DNA from 3 places in the Erwinia sp. INIA01 genome. Region 1 is predicted to be linked to each of the others. Evidence: predicted binding sites of a transcription regulator. Region 1 holds the regulator's gene; each other region holds the start of a gene.

Region 1 (6,896 bases):
TGGCCTTTTCATATTTACTGCAAAAATAACGTCAGACTCAGGCGTTTTTCAACACCGCGCTAACGATCTCTACTGCTTCTTTCTCTATCTTCTCGCGATGCTCGGCACCGAGGAAGCTTTCACAGTAAATTTTGTAGGCATCTTCAGTACCTGAAGGACGCGCGGCAAACCAGCCGTTTTTGGTCATCACTTTCAGGCCACCAATGGAGGCTCCGTTGCCTGGCGCGGCGGTCAGACGATCGGTGATCGGATCGCCTGCCAGCGTGTCTGCACTCACCATTTCCGGCGAAAGCTTCGACAGCGCGGCTTTCTGAGCAGACGTTGCCGCTGCCTGGATACGGTTGTAGCTTGGGGCACCAAAACGCGCGGCCAGTTCATCATAGTGCTGCTGCGGATTCTTACCGGTTACGGCGGTGATTTCTGCCGCCAGCAGACACATGATGATACCGTCTTTGTCGGTCGACCATGGGGTGCCGTCGAAGCGCAGGAAGGATGCACCCGCGCTCTCTTCACCGCCGAATCCGAAGGTCCCGTCAAACAGGCCATCAACGAACCACTTAAAGCCCACCGGCACTTCCACCAGCTTACGGCCGATATCGTCAACCACACGGTCAATCATTGCACTGGACACCAGCGTTTTGCCGACTGCAACATCTTTGCCCCACTGCGGACGATGCTGGAACAGATAGTTCACCGCAACCGCCAGATAGTGGTTAGGATTCATCAATCCGGCAGGCGTGACAATACCGTGGCGGTCATAATCCGGGTCGTTAGCAAACGCCAGATCGAACTTGTCGCGCAGCGCCAGCAGGCCCGCCATTGCACACTCGGATGAGCAGTCCATACGGATCACGCCATCTTTATCCAGGTGCATAAAGCGGAAAGTCTGATCGACCGCATCGTTAACGATGGTCAGATCGAGCTTGTAGAACTCAGCGATCCGCTGCCAGTAGGCAATGCCGGAGCCACCCAACGGATCGACGCCAATTTTCAGGCCCGCTTTCTGGATTGCCGGGATATCAACGATCTGCGCCAGGCCTTCGATGTACGGCTGGATCAGATCCTGCTCCTGCAGATGGCCGCTGGCCCATGCCTGATCCAGAGAAATACGCTTAACGTCTTTCAGACCGCCCTTAATTAAGGCATTGGCACGATCTTCCACCACTTTGGTGACGTTGGTATCCGCCGGTCCGCCGTTTGGCGGATTATATTTGATGCCGCCATCTTCCGGTGGATTGTGGGAAGGCGTAATCACAATGCCGTCCGCCAGTGCCGCGCCAGCTTTATTATGCTCAAGGATGGCGTTGGAAATCGCAGGGGTCGGCGTATAGCCATTATCCTGCTGCACAATCACATCCACACCGTTTGCCGCCAGCACTTCCAGCACCGAGATAATCGCCGGTTCTGACAACGCATGGGTGTCCTTACCGACGTAGCAAGGCCCGGTCACGCCGTTCTTTTTACGTTCTTCGGCAATAGCCTGAGCAATAGCCAGGATATGCGTTTCATTGAAACTGTGACGACCCGCGCTACCGCGATGACCTGAGGTGCCGAATTTTACTGCATGTTCAGCATTACCCAATTCAGGCTGCAATACGTAGTACTGCGATGTTAGCTGTGCAACGTTAATTAAATCGCTCTGCCGGGCTGGCTGCCCGGCACGGGGGTGATTGGCCATTGGCGCTTCTCCCTGACGCTTCGGTTAAAGGGTACCGCAAACTTTCTCGGTCAGTTCCGCCGGGAACTGCATCGATAACATGATATGTTCCACCATGCTGCGCTTGCGGCCGGTATTAGTGTTGGTGATTACCCAGTAAGGGGTACCCGGAATATGCTGAGGCTTGGTATGCGTACCATTCTGAGTCAGCGTCTGCTGGTTACCCGCGAAATAGACCCGCGTGCGGCCATGCAGCGACTCGGTGGCATCGCCAAAGGCTTTGGCGTCCAGGGTGTATAAAGTCGATAAAATCAGCATAAACCTGTTCACCACTTTCTTCTGCTCGGCATATTCGTCAGAAAGCAGCAGTTCACGCACGGCGCGAACGCGATCCTGCGGGCGAGGTTCAGATTTCACGACAGCGGGCTCTTTAACCACCTGGGCAACGGGTGCCGCAGGCGCGGTCTGCCCCGCAGTGAACTTCAGCATACGGCGTAAAATGTCCGATGCGCTTTCCCCAATATGCTGAGTATGGCTGGCAATATAGCGGTATAGCTCTTCGTCGACTTCTATCGTTTTCATCTTTATCCAGTACGGTTGTTGCTTCTATCAGAATCGAGCGCAAAAACAGATACGATCTTCAGGATCGTCTGCTTTCTGGAACCCGGATCCTAACTTCAGGATTATAAAGTTAAATCCAGCCCGGGTGTAGCCTAAGCCCTCTTTGCCAGCAAAAGTCAGAATTTGCCGTAAAAAGATCGTTGGCAGCGCCTGTGCTACCCCCGGCAGAAAATGTAAAATCCATGATACCCTAAGCCTTCGTCCCAACTGTAAGAACTTTGCTATGAATTTGAATGTCCGCCTGCAATCTGAACAATCTGCAACAAACGATCTGCCTCTGGTATTGATCCACGGGCTTTTTGGCAGTCTTGATAACCTGGGAATCCTCGCTCGTGACCTCAAGCAGAACCGTCGGCTGATTCAGATTGATGTACGCAATCATGGTCTTTCGCCACGCTCGAACGAAATGAGCTACGCGCTGATGGCGCAGGACGTGCTGGAAACGTTAGACGGGCTGGGCATTGAGCGTTTCGGCGTTATCGGCCATTCAATGGGCGGCAAAATCGCCATGATGCTAACCGCACTGGCACCGGACCGCGTGGCAGGACTGGTGGTGATTGATATGGCACCGGTCGCCTACCCTACCCGCCATCATGATGATATCTTCGCCGCGCTCCAGGCAGTTACCCATGCTGGTATCACCTCGCGTAGTCAGGCCGCAGCGCTCATGCGCCAGACATTGACGGAAGAGGGTGTGATCCAGTTTCTGTTAAAATCTTTCCACGAAGGTGAATGGCGTTTTAATGTCCCGGTGCTGTATCAATGCTACGACCAGATTATTGGCTGGCAGCCAGTGCCTGCCTGGCCGCATCCTGCGCTGTTCATTCGCGGCGAGCGTTCACCCTACCTGGCCGATGAATATCGTGACGCACTGCTGGCACAGTTTCCTCAGGCGCGGGCGCATGTTGTGGCCGGGGCCGGTCACTGGGTTCACGCTGAAAAACCTGATGCAGTTTTACGCGCAATTCGTCGATTTTTTGTGCTGTAAAAACAATTATTTCCCTATGTTGTTAAAACATTGTCGTCATCACTTTCACTGGGGTATGATGCGCGCTGACATTTTTCCGCTGGTGATTTTTACGGCGGATAACGGCCTGACACATCAGAAATCCAGCCTTTCAGTATCACTAATCTATGGCAAAAGAGAACACGGACCGCACAACGATCGATCTGTTCGCAGATGAACGTCGCCCGGGACGACCGAAAACTAATCCGCTGACGCGTGATGAGCAGCTGCGCATCAATAAACGTAATCAGCTTAAACGCGATAAAGTTCGCGGGCTTAAGCGTGTCGAGCTGAAAATGAACAGTGAAGCCGTTGACGCACTTAACCAACTGGCCGAAGCGCGCAATATGAGCCGCAGTGAACTGATTGAAGAGATGTTGCTAAACCAGTTAAAACACCTTCAGTCCTGAATACACCGCGTGCTATCAACGCACAAAGCGACAAATGCCGCAGGATTACTCATTTATCCATTGACGGCGGTCTGCTATTATTACGGCTATCTGCAAAAATTTTGGCAGCCACCATATCATTAAGATTCAAGAGGTTATTAAACTCATGGCAATCGTAGGCATTTTCTTTGGCAGCGATACAGGCAATACGGAAAACATTGCAAAGATGATCCAGAAACAGCTGGGTAAAGACGTTGCAGAAGTTCGTGATATTGCCAAAAGCAGCAAAGAAGACCTTGAAGCCTTCGACATTCTGCTGCTGGGCATTCCCACCTGGTATTACGGTGAAGCCCAGTGTGACTGGGATGACTTTTTCCCTACGCTGGAAGAGATCGACTTCAACGGTAAGCTGGTAGCCCTGTTCGGCTGTGGCGATCAGGAAGACTACTCAGAATACTTCTGCGATGCGATGGGCACTATCCGCGACATCATTGAACCAAACGGTGCGATCCTGGTGGGCCAGTGGCCGACCGAAGGCTACAATTTCGAAGCTTCTAAAGGCCTGGCGGATGACAACCACTTCCTGGGTCTGGCGATTGACGAAGATCGTCAGCCAGAACTGACCAACGAGCGCGTTGATAAGTGGGTTAAGCAAATTTTTGATGAACTTCAGTTGAAAGAAATCATCGAAGCCTAAGCTAAACGGCCTGATGTGAGAGACATCTCACATCAGGCCAGTGATTTTTCCTATAGAAGTAATAGATACGTATTTGTAACTTCCACCTGTAAAAATGTACAATAACCCTATCGGTTACCCGCTTTCTCATCCTTCAGCCTCTCTAAACGATCTTTTGCGATCGCCGTGCGGCGGAGTGAGATAGAGCGAAATGTTAACTTTGTAAGATTTGGACGCAGGCCTCACTGGACGTAATGACATTAATCCTTACATCCAATAGTGGTATCAGGCATTCCTTGTTGTTTTCATTTCGATGTATGAGTTCTATACTGTGACGCATCCAACTCTAGCGTCAACCGATGTTCAGGGCTTTTCAGCCACTAAGTGACTAGCAAAGTAACAGGACAATATCCGCATGACTGACAACAATACCGCATTAAAGAAGGCCGGCCTGAAAGTCACGCTTCCACGACTGAAAATTCTGGAAGTGCTTCAGGAACCAGAAGGCCATCACGTCAGTGCGGAAGACTTGTATAAGCGCCTGATTGATATGGGCGAAGAAATCGGTTTAGCCACGGTCTACCGCGTGCTTAACCAGTTTGATGACGCAGGGATCGTTACCCGTCATAACTTTGAAGGCGGTAAATCCGTTTTCGAACTGACTCAGCAGCACCACCACGATCATCTGATCTGCCTGGACTGCGGTAAAGTTATTGAATTCCGCGACGAGTATATCGAAGCACGTCAGCGTGAAATCGCGACTCGCCACGGAATCAAGCTGAGCAATCACAGCCTGTATCTCTATGGCCATTGCTCTAAGGGCGACTGCCGCGAAGACGATACGCTGCACGACGAGTAATCCGTTCTGAAATCAGTATGAAACCGGTGGCTATGCCCACCGGTTTTTTTTGCGCGTTATCCGGCATAGACCGGCAGGACGTTCCAGTACGAAAGTATGGAAACCAGCGCATTCACCGCGCCGAAGATCAGCACCAGAACGATCGGTGCCGTCCCTCCTCTCACCTGCCAGGCAGCGTTGGTGAAACGTTGTCGGGCCTTTCTCGCCAGCATTGCCGGAGTGATCACCGCCCACAGCGTAGCCGCCAGCCCGGCATAACCAATCGCCACAAGAAAGCCGTTTGGCCAGATCATCGCCGCCGTCAGCGGAAGAATAAAGGTGACCACCGTCGTTTTTAACCGACCGAAGGCTGAACGATCAAACTTAAACAGATCGGCAAGATAGTCGAAGAACCCCAGACTGACACCGAGGAATGAACAGGCGACGGCAAAGTTCGAGAAGATATCCAGCAGCAGATTCAGATAGGGGCTGTGCAGCACACCCGACAGTGCGGCGACCAGCACGTCGATATTTCCGCCCTGTGCTGCAATCGCTTTGAATTCGTGGCGCGGGATATTGCCCATCGTGCCAATAATCCAGATAAAGTAGATCACCAGTGCCAGCAGTGTGCCAAACACCAGACAGCGACAAACCCGGCTGCCGTTCTTTTGATAGTAGCTGACCAGCCCGGCGATATTACCGTGATAGCCAAATGAAGCGAGGCAAAATGGGATCACCATCCACAGATAGCGCAGGTAGTGGCTTTCCTCCCCATGACTGTCCAGCAGTTTCACCGGTTCGATATGCCACAGCAGTCCGCCAAAGATAATCAAAAACGTAATCACTTTCGCGCCGAGAAAAATCAGCGTCATACGACTGACCATTGCCGTACCCAGCCAGATAAACAGCGCTACCAGTAGCGTAAAAGCGAACCCAGCGCTGCGGGCAGAAACCGGCAATGATAGCTGGCTCAGCGTATGCTGGATAATCGCTCCACTGGCGGAGATATAGGCATAGGTCAGTATCCCCAGAACAAAGGCGACGGACAGACCGTTAATCAGATTCCAGCCCCGTCCCAACAAATCGCGAGTGATCGTGTCGAAGCTGGAACCGGCCGGATAATGCAGACTGGCCTCCAAAAACAGCAACCCGGAAAGCAACATGCAGAACCAGGTGATAATCAGTAATGCTGACGACCAGAGAAACCATGCACCGGACATCACCACCGGTAACGAGAACATCCCGGCACCGATAATCGTGCCGCTAATAATTAGCGTTCCCCAGAGTGTAGAAGGCAGGCGGGCGGGGGAAACCGGTAAATCCATGACTAATCCTTAGCAAAAAACGGAAACTTACCGCCATCACCGGAATTATTCACTGGATGCACGGCATTAACGCCGCATATTCTACACCAGGCCGCACCCGCGAACTAGTACAATAATCAGTTTGCTACCATGGTTTCCTGCAGATAACGCCAGCTCGGCGGCTGGGTTGCGCAGTTAATGACCGCCAGCGAAATACGATGCGAATGATTATTCTGCTGCTGTTGCAGTTCGTGATACTGGATGACCACCTCATCCCCCCGCTGCGAAATAACGTTGAACTGCTCAATGCTTATCGTCATCCCCTGACGCGCGCCGGTTAAGCGGTTGAATAAGTCCTCAACGTCTGCCAGTGCCAGGCTTTTACCGGTCGGGGTGACCATCACA
Region 2 (6,896 bases), on a different contig from region 1:
GGGCTGATCGCCTCTGCCAGCCTGTGGGCTGCGCCATTTGTAGTGGAAGATGTCAGCGGTCGTAAGGTTGAAATTAAATCGGAAGTGAAGAGGGTGATCCTGGGGGAAGGACGGCAGATCTATCTGCTGGCGGCCTTCGATACCGAGGCACCTTTTCAGCGCGTAGTGGGATGGCGTGACGATTTGCCGAAGGCGGATTTCGACAGCTACCAGATCTATGCAGAGAAATACCCGCAGATTAAAAAGCTGCCGACCTTTGGTGGGGCAAAGGACGGAACGTTTAACGTTGAGCAGGCGCTGACCCTGAAGCCCGATCTGGTGCTGATGAACCTGGAATCGAAAGCGGCAACCGACGAGTCGAAGCTGACCGAAAAACTCGACAAGCTGGGCATCCCGGTGGTGTTTATCGACTTCCGCGAAAAACCGTTTGAGAATGCCGAAAAAAGCATTCGCATTATGGGCCAGCTGGTGGGTAAACCCGAGCGTGCTGAAGAGATCGTCGCCTTCCGCCAGCAGCAGATTGATATCGTGACCGACCGCCTGAAAAACTTCACCGGCAAGCGTCCGAAGGTGATATTGGATCGCGCCGGTGGTTACACCGAAGAGTGCTGCATGTCGTTTGGCGATGAGAACTTTGGCCGCATGGTTGAAGTGGCTGGCGGCATTAATATTGCTAAAGGGCTGATCCCCGGCACCTTCGGCACCCTGAACCCAGAGCAGATTATCGCCGCGCGCCCTGATGTGGTGATTGTGACCGGTGCTAACTGGAAGAACTACAACACCGCCGGTGGCTGGGTGGGCGTAGGTCCGGGGGCGGATATCGCGGAAGCAACGAAACGCTTAACGGCGCTGATGGCGCGTCCGGCATTCCATACTCTGCCGGTCGCCACCAACGGCAATGCGCACGCGATCTGGCACCAGTTCTACGACAGCCCTTACCAGTTTGTGGCGATCCAGGCGATTGCGAAATGGCTGCACCCTGAGCTGTTCAAAGATATCGATCCGGATGCCACCTTCCGTGAATTCCATCAGCGTTTCCTGCCGGTAGCTTACAAACCGGGCTATTGGGTGACGTTACCTGCCAGCCACTAATTAGCGGCCACTAAACAAAGGGTGCTTTTCGCACCTTTTGTTCAATATCTTATAAATCAATATTTTGGCAGGGAAATTCTTTATTATCGTTATTCCGCTCATATCCATTAACACTTCGCACTGAACTGCCACCTTTTTCTCCCCTATTTTATCTCCAGGACGATGTCACTGTTCTCTCCCTGCTGCTTACGATACCCGGCAGGAGAACGGTGTCGTTTCAGGCAATATGGACAGGTTTAACAGGGAGTGAGCCATGAAAATCTTTATCCGGCGATGGTTATCAGCTCTGTTCATCATAGTATCGGCCACTCTGCATGCGGGAAGCGATTCGCAGGAGGAAGAGCTGCTGCATGACGATGGCCGTATGGTCTGCGGCGATCCCAGCGAGCCCGTTCCCGTTCCGCAGACCAGCCAGCACCCCGGCAAGGCGGATCTGAAAGCGATAGCGGTATATTTGAAAAGCCTGGTCAGTGACGCCCCTCCTGCTTCTTCGTCAGTTGAAAGCGATTATCCAGAATAAAAAAAAGCCACTCTCAATGAGAGTGGCCTGTGAGTCTGTTCGCGGATGCGCTTTATCCGCTTAATGCAGTCAATCAGTCGGCAGAGTGTGCGCCCGGCTCGCCCATCTTTTTCAAATCTTTGTCGAGGAAGAACAGTGCCTGGCCGCTGTTGCCAACCAGAGCCAGTTTGTCCAGCACGGATTTGAACAGCTTCTCTTCTTCGTGCTGCTCGGCAACATACCACTGGAGGAAGTTAAAGGTTGAATAATCCTGGGTGGTGATCGCCGCGTGGGCCAGTTCATTGATCTTCGCGGTGATCAGCTGCTCGTGCTGATAAGCCTGCTCCAGCACTTCATTCAGTGAGTTAAAGGTTACCGGTGGTGCATCAATGGTGCCCAGCACCGGCATCGCGCCAGTATCGCTCAGGTAGTTAAACAGGCGCTGCATGTGCTGCATCTCTTCTACAGAGTGCTCACGCAGGAATGCGGCGGCACCGTCAAAACCCTTATCGTTGGCCCAGGCGCTCATCTGCAGGTACAGGTTGGCAGAGTAGAATTCCAGATTCAGCTGATCGTTCAGCTTGGCGGTCATTTCATTGGTCAGCATGGTGACTCCTTAAAATTATTATTAACTGCGGATGACAGGTGATTTCTGCGCATTATGCACCCATCCATAGAAAATAAAAACCGTTTATTATAGCAAATGCTAAATTTATTTTAGGTGATCTAACTCAATGATTTTTGGTGTATTTATTTTCTCTTTAAATATAATTCGTTTAGTTTTTTAAATAAGTTTGATAACCATTCTTATTAATAATTACATAACTTGTTGGTAGCGAAATGAGAATTAATATCTTTAAGAGTATTCTGTGCATGGATTAATTCTAGTTGAATAAGAAGCTTCTGCCACAGGGCAGAAGCCAGGTATTATCGCCGCTAAGAGACGGTGTTAGAAATATCCTTAAGGATCAGATCGGCAGCGCGTTCTGCGATCATAATGGTCGGCGCATTGGTATTGCCGCTGGGGATCTGCGGGAATATGCTGCAATCCGCAACGCGCAGCCCGCTGATGCCGTGAACGCGCAGCTTTAAATCCACCACCGAAGTCGCCGGATACGGGCCCATTCGGCAGGTGCCAATCGGATGATAGACGGTTTTAATGTCGTCGAGGATGAAATTGGTGATGGCGTTGATGTCGTCTTCTTCCACCTCGTTCAGATGTAAAATATGCCCGACAATCGATTGCAGTGAAGGGCTGCGCAGCAGGCGAAGCCCTGTCTGAACGGCCCGAATCTGCCCTGCCAGATCCGCCGGATCGCTAAGATAACCGGCATCAATAGCCAGTTCATCGCTCGGGTTACTGCTGCTCAGCCGGACCTCTCCGCGCGATTTACTTGGTAAATAGCCGACCTTCAACGTAATGCCGTGTTCGCTACCGGCGGGGTTTGCCCCCGGTCCGTTTTCAAAGTTATCCAGAACCGGCAGGAAGTGCACCTGTACATCTGAGCGACCGCTGCCGGTGGTGTCTATCAGCGCGCCGCCCTCCAGGATGTTGCTGGTAAGCAGGCCGCCGCGGAAGAACTGCCACTGTGCGAAGTTTCTTACCGCCCGCAGACCTTTATCCTCGCCCCACATACTGTTACCGGTGGTGACGGTCGCGTTCAGCGACATATGCAGATGGTCCTGATAATACTTACCGACTGGCAGATCGGCACAGGTAACAATGCCCACGCTATCGAGATGTTTTTGCGGCCCAATGCCGGACAGCATAAGTATTTTTGCGCTGCCGAAGGCTCCGGCACTGAGGATCACCTCCCGGCGGGCATAGGCCAGGCATTGCTGTTTACCGTGCGTATGGTAAACCACTCCGCTTGCGTGGCTGCCTTCCAGAATAAGATGCTGTACTTCAGCATCGGTAATCGTGGTCAATTGCGGATTGTTTTTTACTCGATCGAGATAAGCGCGCGATGTACTGGCGCGTTCCCCATGGTGAGTGGTGGTCTGCCACAGGCCAACGCCTGCGGGCGCGCCATCGTTGAAGTCGTTCACGTAGGGCAGGCCCTGTTCCTGTCCGGCACGGACAAAAGCATCCGTCAGCGGATGGCGGAACTGGTTTTCACTGACGCTTAGCGGCCCCCGCTGAGCGTGATAGGTTCCGCTCAGGCACTCATTGTTTTCTGCTTTTCTAAAGAAGGGGAGCAGATCGTTAAAGCTCCAGCCACGGCAGCCATATTCCTCCGCCCAGTCGTCATAATCCTGCGGCTGGCCGCGTAGATAGATCATACCGTTAACGGAGCTGCCGCCGCCTAATACGCGGCCTTGAGCGACCTGCATCACGCGTTTATTAACATGCTGTTGGGGAAGCGTACGGTAGGGCCAGCGGGTTTTAGGGGAGAGTTTTACCAATCCGGCGGGCATTTTGTGGAACAGGCTGTTATCACGGCCGCCCGCTTCCAGCAGCAGGACGCTGCCTGCCTGGGCCTCAATCAATCGTGAGGCGATCACGCATCCTGCGGAACCGCCACCGATGATAATGTAGTCAAATTGCTGCTCTGCCATAGTTTATCTCCTGAAAGCGACGATTTGCGTCGTCAAAACATCCGATGTACTTCAGGAGTTAAACTACGTTTCACTCGGGGTGAATGGCTAATTTAAACGTGCGGATCAGAAATCCATTTTTACCGTGAACTGCACTTCGCGCGGATCGCCAATCTGGTTAGAGAGATTATTTGTCGCGATAGACGAGGTGTAGTACGTTTTGTCGAAGATATTCTTGACGTTAACCTGTAGCGTGACAGGATACTCTGCTTTGATTTTGTAAGAAGCAAATGCATCGGCAACCGCATAGCCCTGCAGAGAATAATCCTCGCCGTTGTCGCCGGAGCGACGGCTGACAGCATGGCCCCCACCGCCAACGGTCAGCGTATTGCCGTCATACACGTTGTGGAAGTCGTAAGTCAGGAACAGCGATCCGGTATGGCGCGGTACATTAGGCAGCATTTTCCCTTTGTAATCCGGATCTTCCATGACTTTGGCATCGGTATAGCCATAGCTGGCGATGACGTTAATATTCTGCGTCAGCGCACCGGCTACATCCACCTCAACCCCGCGTGAACGCACCCGTCCGGCGGTCTTCGCTACGCTCTCATCGTTGATGGTTTCGGTATACAGCACGTTGTTTTTATTAATATTAAACAGGGTGACGTTCGCCGTTACGCCGTCAAACAGATCGAACTTGGCGCCCGCTTCCCACGCGGTAGCGGTTTCCGGTGGCAGTTCGCCGATGTAGCTGGCAATGGAGTACTGCGGCATAAACGAACGCGAAACGTTCCCGAACAGCGAGATCGTCGGCGTGGCTTTGTACACCAGGCCAAACTTCGGCACCCAGGCATTGTCGGTGCTGTCGGTATTGACGTTAAACGGACGGCCCTTACCGGCGTATTCGGTAAAGTACTGATAGCGCAGGGCACCGACGGCAATCCACTTATCGGTCAGATACAGTGAATCCTGCACGTAGGTCGAGTAGCTGACCTGCTGAATGGTCTGATCGCTGTCCGCTGCGGAAACCGAGGTACATTTGCCGGTGGCCCCATAGGACGGATTATAGATATTGAAATCCTGCACGTTCTTACAGCGGATCATATCGGTGCGCAGCAGATCGTAGTTCTCGTACGCCACCCCGGTCAGGATCTCGTTGTACAGTCCGCCAATCACCACGTCGCCCTGCAGATCGAAGCGCGCGGAATGCTGACGCTGGGTCGATCCCTGCGTGGCGTCAACGCGGCGGGTCAGGTTGCCGGTGGCGGCGTCATACTTCATCACGCGCGCCTGATTGTCGCTGTATTTATCCTGGCTGAAGCTGTAGTCAAACTTCGCCGTCCATTGATTGTTAATGCGGTATTCAGCATTCAGCTGCGCAAGATCCGATTCACCGTCGGTGATGTTGTACTCTTCATCAAAGCGGGTTTCACGGCTTACATTCACCGCGTGGCCGGTATTCAGATCGAAGATGGTGCCGCGATCGAACGGCGTGCTGTAGTTGCGATGGGCATAAGAGACATTGACCGTCGCATCGTCACCAAACCAGGTCAGTGACGGGGCAATAAAGCTGCTGCGCTCCTTGCCGAAGTTGCGCCAGTAATCTTCGTGCTGATAGGAACCAATCAGGCGATACGCCAGGTTGGTGCCTTCGATCGGCCCGGTCAGGTCCACCGTACCGGTGCCGCCGCCAAAGCTGGTGGAAGTAGCTGAAACGGAACCGCCAAAGGTGCGTTCCGGGCGCTTGGTAATCACGTTAACCAGCCCGCCGGGGTCGAGGATGCCGTACAGCGTAGAAGCCGGGCCTTTCAATACCTCAACCCGTTCGGTAGCGGCGTTGAAGCTGCGTGGCAGGACGGTTTTCAGGCCGTTAGTCAGCACGGAACCATCGCGGTTGCTGCCGAAGCCACGGCGCACAAAGGCATCCTGCGTGCCGCCCAGGGTGTTGGTCTGCACCACGTTACTGACGTTGTTAAGCACTTCATCCAGCGTGGTGGAGTGCTGATCTTCAATCACGCGATCGCTGACGGTATTCACCACCTGCGGGATATCCAGCAGCGGCATATTGGTCAGGGTGGCTGTAGTGGAATTCAGTGGCTGATAGCCGGAGGTCATGGTTTTGTCAGCATCGGCGACGCTGGCTTCCACCGTCATCGTTCCCGCATCTTTCGTTGTTTTGTCGCTGCTGCTGGCCGCAGCGGGGGCTTCTGCCGCCATCGTTACCGAAGAGGCCAGCGTGCCGATGAAGATCGCTGAAAACAGCGCATAACCCTTTTTCCCCAGAAAAGAAGGCTTTAACTCAGTCATTTAATTTTTACCCTGCACGTGTCTCATCTTCGTTGCTGAGATGAGAGGAGTTTTCGTATTCATTGCCCGATTGATTGCGATTAACGCTGCCTACCCGTTAGCCCGTTTAATGGGGTCGGATATGTAATTGAGAATCATTCAAACATGCTGATATGTAGTAGTAAACGCAAAAATAAGGAAAAAATCATGCAAGCTTTTTAACGCCAGGTTGTCACATTTCCTGTCGGGTTATTATTTTTTAATTTATTGATAATAATGATTAATTAAAAAACTTATCTTTCCTGAAGATTCCATAAAATCGCGAAGCGAGATGTTTTAATAAGCACCGCATTAATTCTTGACTACTACATTCATTCTACGCATGATCGAGAAAGATAATGAGAGTTATTTTTATTTGAGACTTACGCGCGCGCTGGCCGGGAGCCACGCCGTTGCGGTGCAGGAGTAGTCAATGCCACAG
Region 3 (6,896 bases), on a different contig from region 1:
TGGCTGCACATCGTGTATCAGGTGTGAGAGCTCGAAATGGCTCACACCATAAGCCTGCCAGTCGCTAAAGGGAATCGCATCCAGCGCCTGTTGCAGATTTGTCTGCCAGCTTCCACCTTGCCAGCTCTTTTCCACGGCGTTGGGCAGGGTGAGTTCAGCACGATCAACATACAGTGAGATTTTTACCTGATTGCCTATTCCAATATCCCAGCATTCGTCGCGCTCATAGGCAATGTGACAATCAGATTCGTTCTTCAGCAAGTGATAAATGACATCGAGCGGGTCAGCCTGCAGGATGAGGGTATGGCTGGACTCACTGCTGTCCAGGGCAAGCATGGCAATATTCGCCAGCTGACGCTTATCGATCTTGCCAACGGCGGTTAATGGCCAACGCTTAACAGGTAATAACTGGTCAGGCAGTTTATTATTGCTGACACCTTGTTGCTGCAGGTAGCCACGTAAATCAGCCAGTGTCAGGTGGGTATCACCTGGTAAACAGGCACAGATACGTTCACCCAGGCGTGCATCCTCAACACCAATTACGACGCAGCTTGCCACATCAGGGTGATTAGCGATAAACGACTCAATCTCTGCGCAACCCACCTTTTCACCGGCACGATTAATTTGCTCTTTGAGCCGACCTTCCACGACGAAGTTACCCGCATCGGTAAGGCGCACCAGGTCACCAGAACGGTAAAAATGATCCGGTGTGAACGCCTGCAGATTTTGCGCTTCAGCGCGATAATAGCCACCGATAGTATAGGGGCCGCGGGTAAGAAGTTCGCCGGAGACTTCGATTCCTACGGGAAGTCCATCCTGATTCACCACTCTTATTTGGTCCGCATCTGAAATCGGACGACCCTGAGTGTGTAAAATCACGTCATCGCTATCATCAAGCCGTGTGCAACAAATCAGTCCCTCAGCCATACCGAAAACTTGCTGGAGCTGACAGTCAAAGGCGGGTTTGACTTTTGCTGCCAGTTGACTGTCCAGCCGTGCTCCCCCTACCTGAATAAATTGCAAACTGGAGAGGTCGCTTTCATCCCATGCCCGACACTCCAGCCACAGGGTGACAAGCGGTGGTACCAGTGCAGTGAAAGTGACTTTCTCCTGCTCAATAAGAGGGAACACTTCATCACAGCCTGAGGTTTGTGCCAGTACCACTTTGCCGCCTGATAATAGAGTGCCCAGCACTCCCGGGCAGGAGAGGGTGAAGTTGTGTGCCACAGCCAATGTTGCCAGATACACACTTTGGCTGGAAAGCTGGCAGATCTCCGCCATGCGACGTGCGTTGTAAAAGTAATCGGCGTGCGTGCGTGGTATCAATTTGGGCGTACCGGTGCTGCCACCAGAAAGAAGGAGGAGGGCAATATCCTCAGCATGCGGTGCAGGCAAAGGCTGGGGCTCGGACTGAAACGCTGTCATCACTGAGTCTGCATCGTCATGGATTTTCACCTGCCAGCGTTGCATACCGGGATGTTTAACCGCCATATCCGATGCCAATGTTTGATAGTCATGCCCAAGGTAGTGATGAGGATAAAACCAGGCTTTGGGTTCTGCCAGTTGGCTCAAGGCATCAATGTCTGCCGCTTTCTGGCCAGGCATGGCAAGAATCGGGCGTGCGCCGAGACGGAACAGAGCGAACAGTGTTGCCACGAGGCCAATACAGTTTGGCAACTGCAGCAACACATTATCTTGAGAGCGAATCCCACGCGCGGCTAATCCCGCAGCAAGTCTGTCGGCCAGATTATCCAGCCCGGCGTAACTCAGATGCTGCTTTCCTGCCACCAGTGCGATGCTGGTGGGTTGCCGAATTGCCCACTGGCGTAACTGTTCACCCAGTGGCTGATCGACCCAATAGCCATTTTGTCGATAGTGTTCACGTTCACTGTCACTCCAGGCGCTGTAACGTTGACGTTCTTTCATGATCTTTCTCCTTGCCGAAAAGGATTGCCGACCACTGGCCGGCAATCACATCAAAAGTCCCAGCTAAATTTGGCTATCACCTGACGGCCTGCTCCCCAGAAACAGCCGGTGTTGGTGGAATAGCAGCCTGCGACAACTTTGCGGTCCAGCAGGTTTTGTGCCGTCAGTTGCACTTTGCCACCGCGTAACGAAGGATCGAGCTTGCCGAGTTCATAGCGGATTGAAGCATCCATCAGGCCATAACCCCCGGTGTTAAACTGATCGTTCATGGTGCCGCCCTTGGTGCCGCCGCTGAAACGCCCCCCCACAGCAACGCCTAATCCCTCAACCTCTGTGCCTGCTGGCGCCTGCCAGTCCAGCCATAGCGCACCAAATGTCCGTGGTACGCGCAGTGGGGTTTTGCCTTCGCGGCCTTGAGTGTCCTGGGTGTACTTCACCTGCTGCAGTGTGTAGCTACCGATCACACTTAACTGTTCGGTTAAGGCGCCCCGCGCCTCCAGCTCAAGCCCGCGTGCACGAATTTTTCCGCCCTGAGTCTGGAAAGCGGAATTCGCCGGATCAGTGCTCAGGCTCTTGTCCTGTGTAAGGTTGTACACAGCGGCAGAAAGCAGGGTCGTGGTACCCGGTGGCTGATACTTCACACCAAACTCATAGAGTTCGCCGCGACTGGGTTTAAAGGGTTGTTGATCGCGAGAAAGACCGGCAACCGGCTGGAAAGATTGCGCCCAGGTGAAATAAGGCGAGATGCCATTGTTAAACAGATAATTCAGGCCAACACGTCCCGTGGTGGCCTGATCGTGTTGCTCGTAATTCTGGCCGTAGAGAAAATCTTCATTGATGATTTTGCTCCAGTCGTGGCGGATACCCACTGTGGTACGCCACTGCTGCCAGGCAATCTGGTCCTGCAGATAGACGCCCGTTTGCGTGGATGAAACGCGGCTATCCTGCCATAGCGCGGTTGGGCCAAATTCGGCGACACCATAGTCAGGATGATAAATATCAAGAGATGACACGCTGCCACTACCGTAGTAAGTATGGCCGCGCATATGGTCAACGCCCACACCCGTCAGTAACTCATGACTCAATGCACCCGTATCGAAAAAACCGTGGATCTGATTATCAAAATTGAGTGTGTTGTAATGCTCGTCAGAGACTGCGGTGTTGCGGCTAATGGTGCGCATATCGTCGTTCAGACCTGACATGATCACTGCATCATAATTGGACGTTTCGCCGAAATAGCGACCTTTTAAGACCGTGGACCAGTCTTCGCTGAAATTATGGGTGTAGTTGTAGCCCACGGTTGATTGTTTACGACTAAAGGTGTTGTGGTTTGGCTCACCCGGGTAAGCATCCCGCGGCAGTTTGCCATTTGGGTTGCTGAACACCGTGCCATAGGCAGGCAAAGAAGTGATCACCCCCAAATCCGGGTCGTACTGAAAGCGTGAGTAAAGCGTCAGACTGTTGTTGTCATCAGGATTAAAGGTGATGGAGGGGGCCAGCGCATAGCCTTTGAGTTTCGTGCCCTGCTGCATGCCGTCGGCGAGATGGCCGGTGGCGACGAAGCGATAGAGTACGCTTCCGCTGTCATTCACTGCCCCACCAAAGTCAAAGCCGACCCGTCCGTAATTCTTCGTACCACCTTCAACTTCTACATGACGAATCGTTTCACGCGTCGGCAATTTGCTGGTGAGTGCAATGACACCGCCGGGATTTGATAACCCATACAGCACGGAAGCGGGTCCGCGTAAGACATCGATCTGTTCCAGAAGGAAAGGGTCGACCTGCTGCACACCAAACAGCAGGCCATTGGTATTGCGTAAACCATCCTGAAACACATCAGAATAGCCAGTGTCGCTGTAATTAAACCCACGAATAGTGAACTGATCAAATGCGGTTACGCCGCCCCATTGCTCGGCCGCCACGCCTGGCGTGTAGCGCAGTGCTTCGTTCAGGCTGCGTGAGTTTTGGTCATTCATCTGCTGACGGGTGATCACTGACACTGATTGCGGTGTTTCCACCAGCGGTGTCGTGGTTTTAGTTGCGCTGCTGCTTTCCTTTGCCGAAAGCCTGCTTCCGTGTGACACCTCATCCTGTGCTATCACTGTTATGGTCGAATTATTTTGCTGCGCCCAGGCACTTTGCAGCGCGAGGGTGAGTAATGAAAGTGAAAGGCCCGTTACTGCGCGTTGTGTGATTTTTTTTCCTGCCAAATACGAAGCGGTGCGTTCCATAACAATCCTCTGCCTGAAAATAATAAAAGGTTTTCTTAATGTTTATCTTGAGAATGATTATCAATAGCGTTGATAGCTGTGTAATGATATAACATATGATATGGTCATTAATGAAGCGGAAATTTAATGATTTCGTTAAGGGAGAGGCGGGGATATGAACCAGAGTTTAACCAGAAGAACACTGATAAAAACAATGGGTATTGGCGCGGGTATCGCGCTCAGCAATGGGTTTTTACCGCTGGCATGGGCAGATGAACCCAAGCCGCGGAGAGGTGGAATACTGCGTGCCGCGTTCGCAGGTTCCAGCAGTGATTCAACCGACGTGTTGCGATCCACCAACAGTAATATCGACTATGTACGCGCACGCTTAGTGTGGGATTCATTAGCGGAAGTAGACAATCAACGTATCGTATGGCGCCTGATGGAATCTGCAGATCCTAATCACGATGCGACACGCTGGACCGTAAAACTTCGGCAGGGCGTCACATTCAGTGATGGTCGTCAACTCACCAGCAAAGATGTGATGTTCAGCCTGCGTACCTGGATGAGCCAGCCGGGTAGCCAAAGTGGCTGGCTGAAGCCGCTCGATCTGACGGCATCACGTCTTGAGGATGATCGCACACTGACATTGCAGTTGCACAAACCGGTGGGTTCATTTGATTTATTACTGGCGCAGTCAATCTTTATTTTTCCAGAAAATACGCAGGACTTTACTGCGGCAGTGGGGAGTGGACCTTACACACTCAAATCCTGGTCACAGGATAAAAGTGTGCTGCAGGCGCGTTCAGACTATTGGGATGCGGCAAACGGTGGTCCGTGGCTGGATGAGATTCACCTCTACAGCGTCGGTGACACCACTGCACGCCTCAACGGTTTGAAAGCGGGGCAGTTTGATTATGTGGGGGGGATGGCGCTACTCACCGCGCGATCAGAGCAAGCTAATCCGGCAGTGAAACTGTGGCACTCTCCGAAATCGGAGATGAGCAATCTGGCATTTAGTATGAATCTCAGTAAGGCACCCTTTAATCACGCCGCGGTTGTCGAAGCGCTGAAATATGCGATTGACCGGGAAACGATGGTACGCGCAGTGACCATGGGATTAGGCGAAGTCGCGAATGATGCCCTGGGCGCGGGGCAACCGTGGTTCAATGGGGAATTGCCGACCCGCCATTACGATCCTGAACGTGCCCGTGCGCTGTTGCAGAAGGCAGGCATAGCCTCTGTTGCCGCAAAGATACGCACCAGCGACTACGAATACGGTACGGCCGAAAGCGCTACATTACTGCTACGACAGGTAAAAGGGACGGGATTTGATCTGCAACTGGACCGCGTTCCCGCTGCCGATTACTACAGCGATTTTAATCTGCTGCTGAATACACCATTACAAACCAATCTTTATCGCCCGATGCCGCTGCCCGTTGCGTTGCCATTCTATTATGGCCATGCGGCTCCCTGGTCATTCACCGGCCCGGCTACGCCGCAACTTGACGATCTGATGAATGCGATGCAGGCAGCACGCGGTGATGCGTTGCGCCAGCGTGTTGCTGATGTTCAGTACTACCTGTGGCAGCAGGGCGGTGACGCGATCTTTGCGCGAATTCCGTCTATTGCCGCTTCTGCACCAGGTGTGTTTGGCGTCAAAGCGGCTGGCTTCTTTGACTATCCGCTGCTGCGTGATGCCTGGCTGCGTTCAGCATGAAGTGTCAGGTTTTAATTAAACACCTGCTATGGCGTGCATCGCAGGCGGTTTTCACCTTGTGGCTTCTTTCGGTGATGATCTTTTGTGCCATGTCGCTGGTTAAAGGTGATGCCGCCAGCCAGCGTCTGGCAGGGACGGGGAGTCGCGAGCAGGTGACGGCGTTACGCGCGCAGCTGGGTCTTGATCAGCCTTTAGCTGCACGCTATCTGCAGTGGGCCAGGGGTGTCATGCACGGTGACTGGGGGACCAGCTACTTAAACGGGCGATCCGTAAGTACGCTCATTCGCGAGCGTGGGGGGGGCTCACTGGCATTAGGGGCCAGCGCCAGCGTGTTGCTGGTGGTGATCGCCCTGGGCTTAGGCATCTATTGTGGGCTGCATCCAGGCAGTGTCATCGACAGGGGCATCAGTCTTCTTTCCCTGGGATTCGCGGCGTTACCGGAATTTGTGACGGGCACACTGTTGGTGATGGTGTTTTCGTTAACGCTTCACTGGTTGCCTGCGCTTTCGCTTCTCTCACCGGGCCAGTCGTTGTGGTCGCAGTGGCCACTGTTTATTTTGCCAATAATGACACTGCTCAGTGTCGCGTTAGCGCAGAACATCAAACTGGTCCGCCTTGGTGTTATGCGTGCTTCTCAGTCTCCAGCCTGTGAATGCGCCCGGTTGAATGGAATAGCGGAATACCGCGTGGTATTGCACTGGATCCTGCCCGAAGCATTAGGCCACTGTTTACCGGTCCTGGCACGTTACATCACTTATCTGTTTGCTGGCGCACTGGTTGCAGAAACACTGTTTGGCTGGCCAGGCCTGGCAGCGGCACTTCTTAATGCCACGCTATCGCGCGATACGCCGGTGGTGATGGGCATCTCGATGGTGATGTGTACACTGACGGTGCTACTGAATCTCCTCGCGGATAGTTTGACCGCGCTGCTTAACCCTGCTGCGTTCCGGGGAGGGCGCGATGAGTAAACGGCCATATGCAGGATTCGTCTTCTTCAGCCTGATGGCATTCATCGGTCTTATCGGCCCCTGGCTGGCACC

The links. Region 1 encodes Fur, which represses iron uptake genes when iron is present. Its sites were predicted from a motif close to ATAATAATGAGAACNACTATCAA; they were not measured.
Region 2: a site for Fur is predicted at 2,386-2,408, ahead of ftnA (non-heme ferritin). Genes of this name have one in related genera too.
Region 3: a site for Fur is predicted at 4,205-4,227, ahead of OMR58_RS11805 (TonB-dependent siderophore receptor). Genes of this name have one in related genera too.

The regions. Positions count from the first base shown of each region.
Region 1 is NZ_JAPDNC010000012.1:29,453-36,348, forward strand. It holds gene pgm (phosphoglucomutase (alpha-D-glucose-1,6-bisphosphate-dependent)) at 38-1,678, opposite strand; gene seqA (replication initiation negative regulator SeqA) at 1,703-2,239, opposite strand; gene ybfF (esterase) at 2,502-3,266, shown strand; gene ybfE (LexA regulated protein) at 3,413-3,694, shown strand; gene fldA (flavodoxin FldA) at 3,840-4,370, shown strand; gene fur (ferric iron uptake transcriptional regulator) at 4,765-5,208, shown strand; gene mtr (tryptophan permease) at 5,265-6,512, opposite strand; gene OMR58_RS19920 (hypothetical protein) at 6,629-6,896, opposite strand, start outside.
Region 2 is NZ_JAPDNC010000002.1:515,673-522,568, forward strand. It holds gene OMR58_RS04240 (ABC transporter substrate-binding protein) at 1-1,092, shown strand, start outside; gene OMR58_RS04245 (hypothetical protein) at 1,346-1,612, shown strand; gene ftnA (non-heme ferritin) at 1,686-2,198, opposite strand; gene OMR58_RS04255 (GMC family oxidoreductase) at 2,528-4,150, opposite strand; gene OMR58_RS04260 (TonB-dependent siderophore receptor) at 4,256-6,346, opposite strand; gene OMR58_RS04265 (ABC transporter ATP-binding protein) at 6,888-6,896, shown strand, end outside.
Region 3 is NZ_JAPDNC010000005.1:398,394-405,289, reverse strand. It holds partial or broken gene OMR58_RS11815 (salicylate synthase) at 1-246, opposite strand, end outside; partial or broken gene OMR58_RS11810 ((2,3-dihydroxybenzoyl)adenylate synthase) at 334-1,842, opposite strand; gene OMR58_RS11805 (TonB-dependent siderophore receptor) at 1,977-4,157, opposite strand; gene OMR58_RS11800 (ABC transporter substrate-binding protein) at 4,312-5,856, shown strand; gene OMR58_RS11795 (ABC transporter permease) at 5,853-6,824, shown strand; gene OMR58_RS11790 (ABC transporter ATP-binding protein/permease) at 6,817-6,896, shown strand, end outside.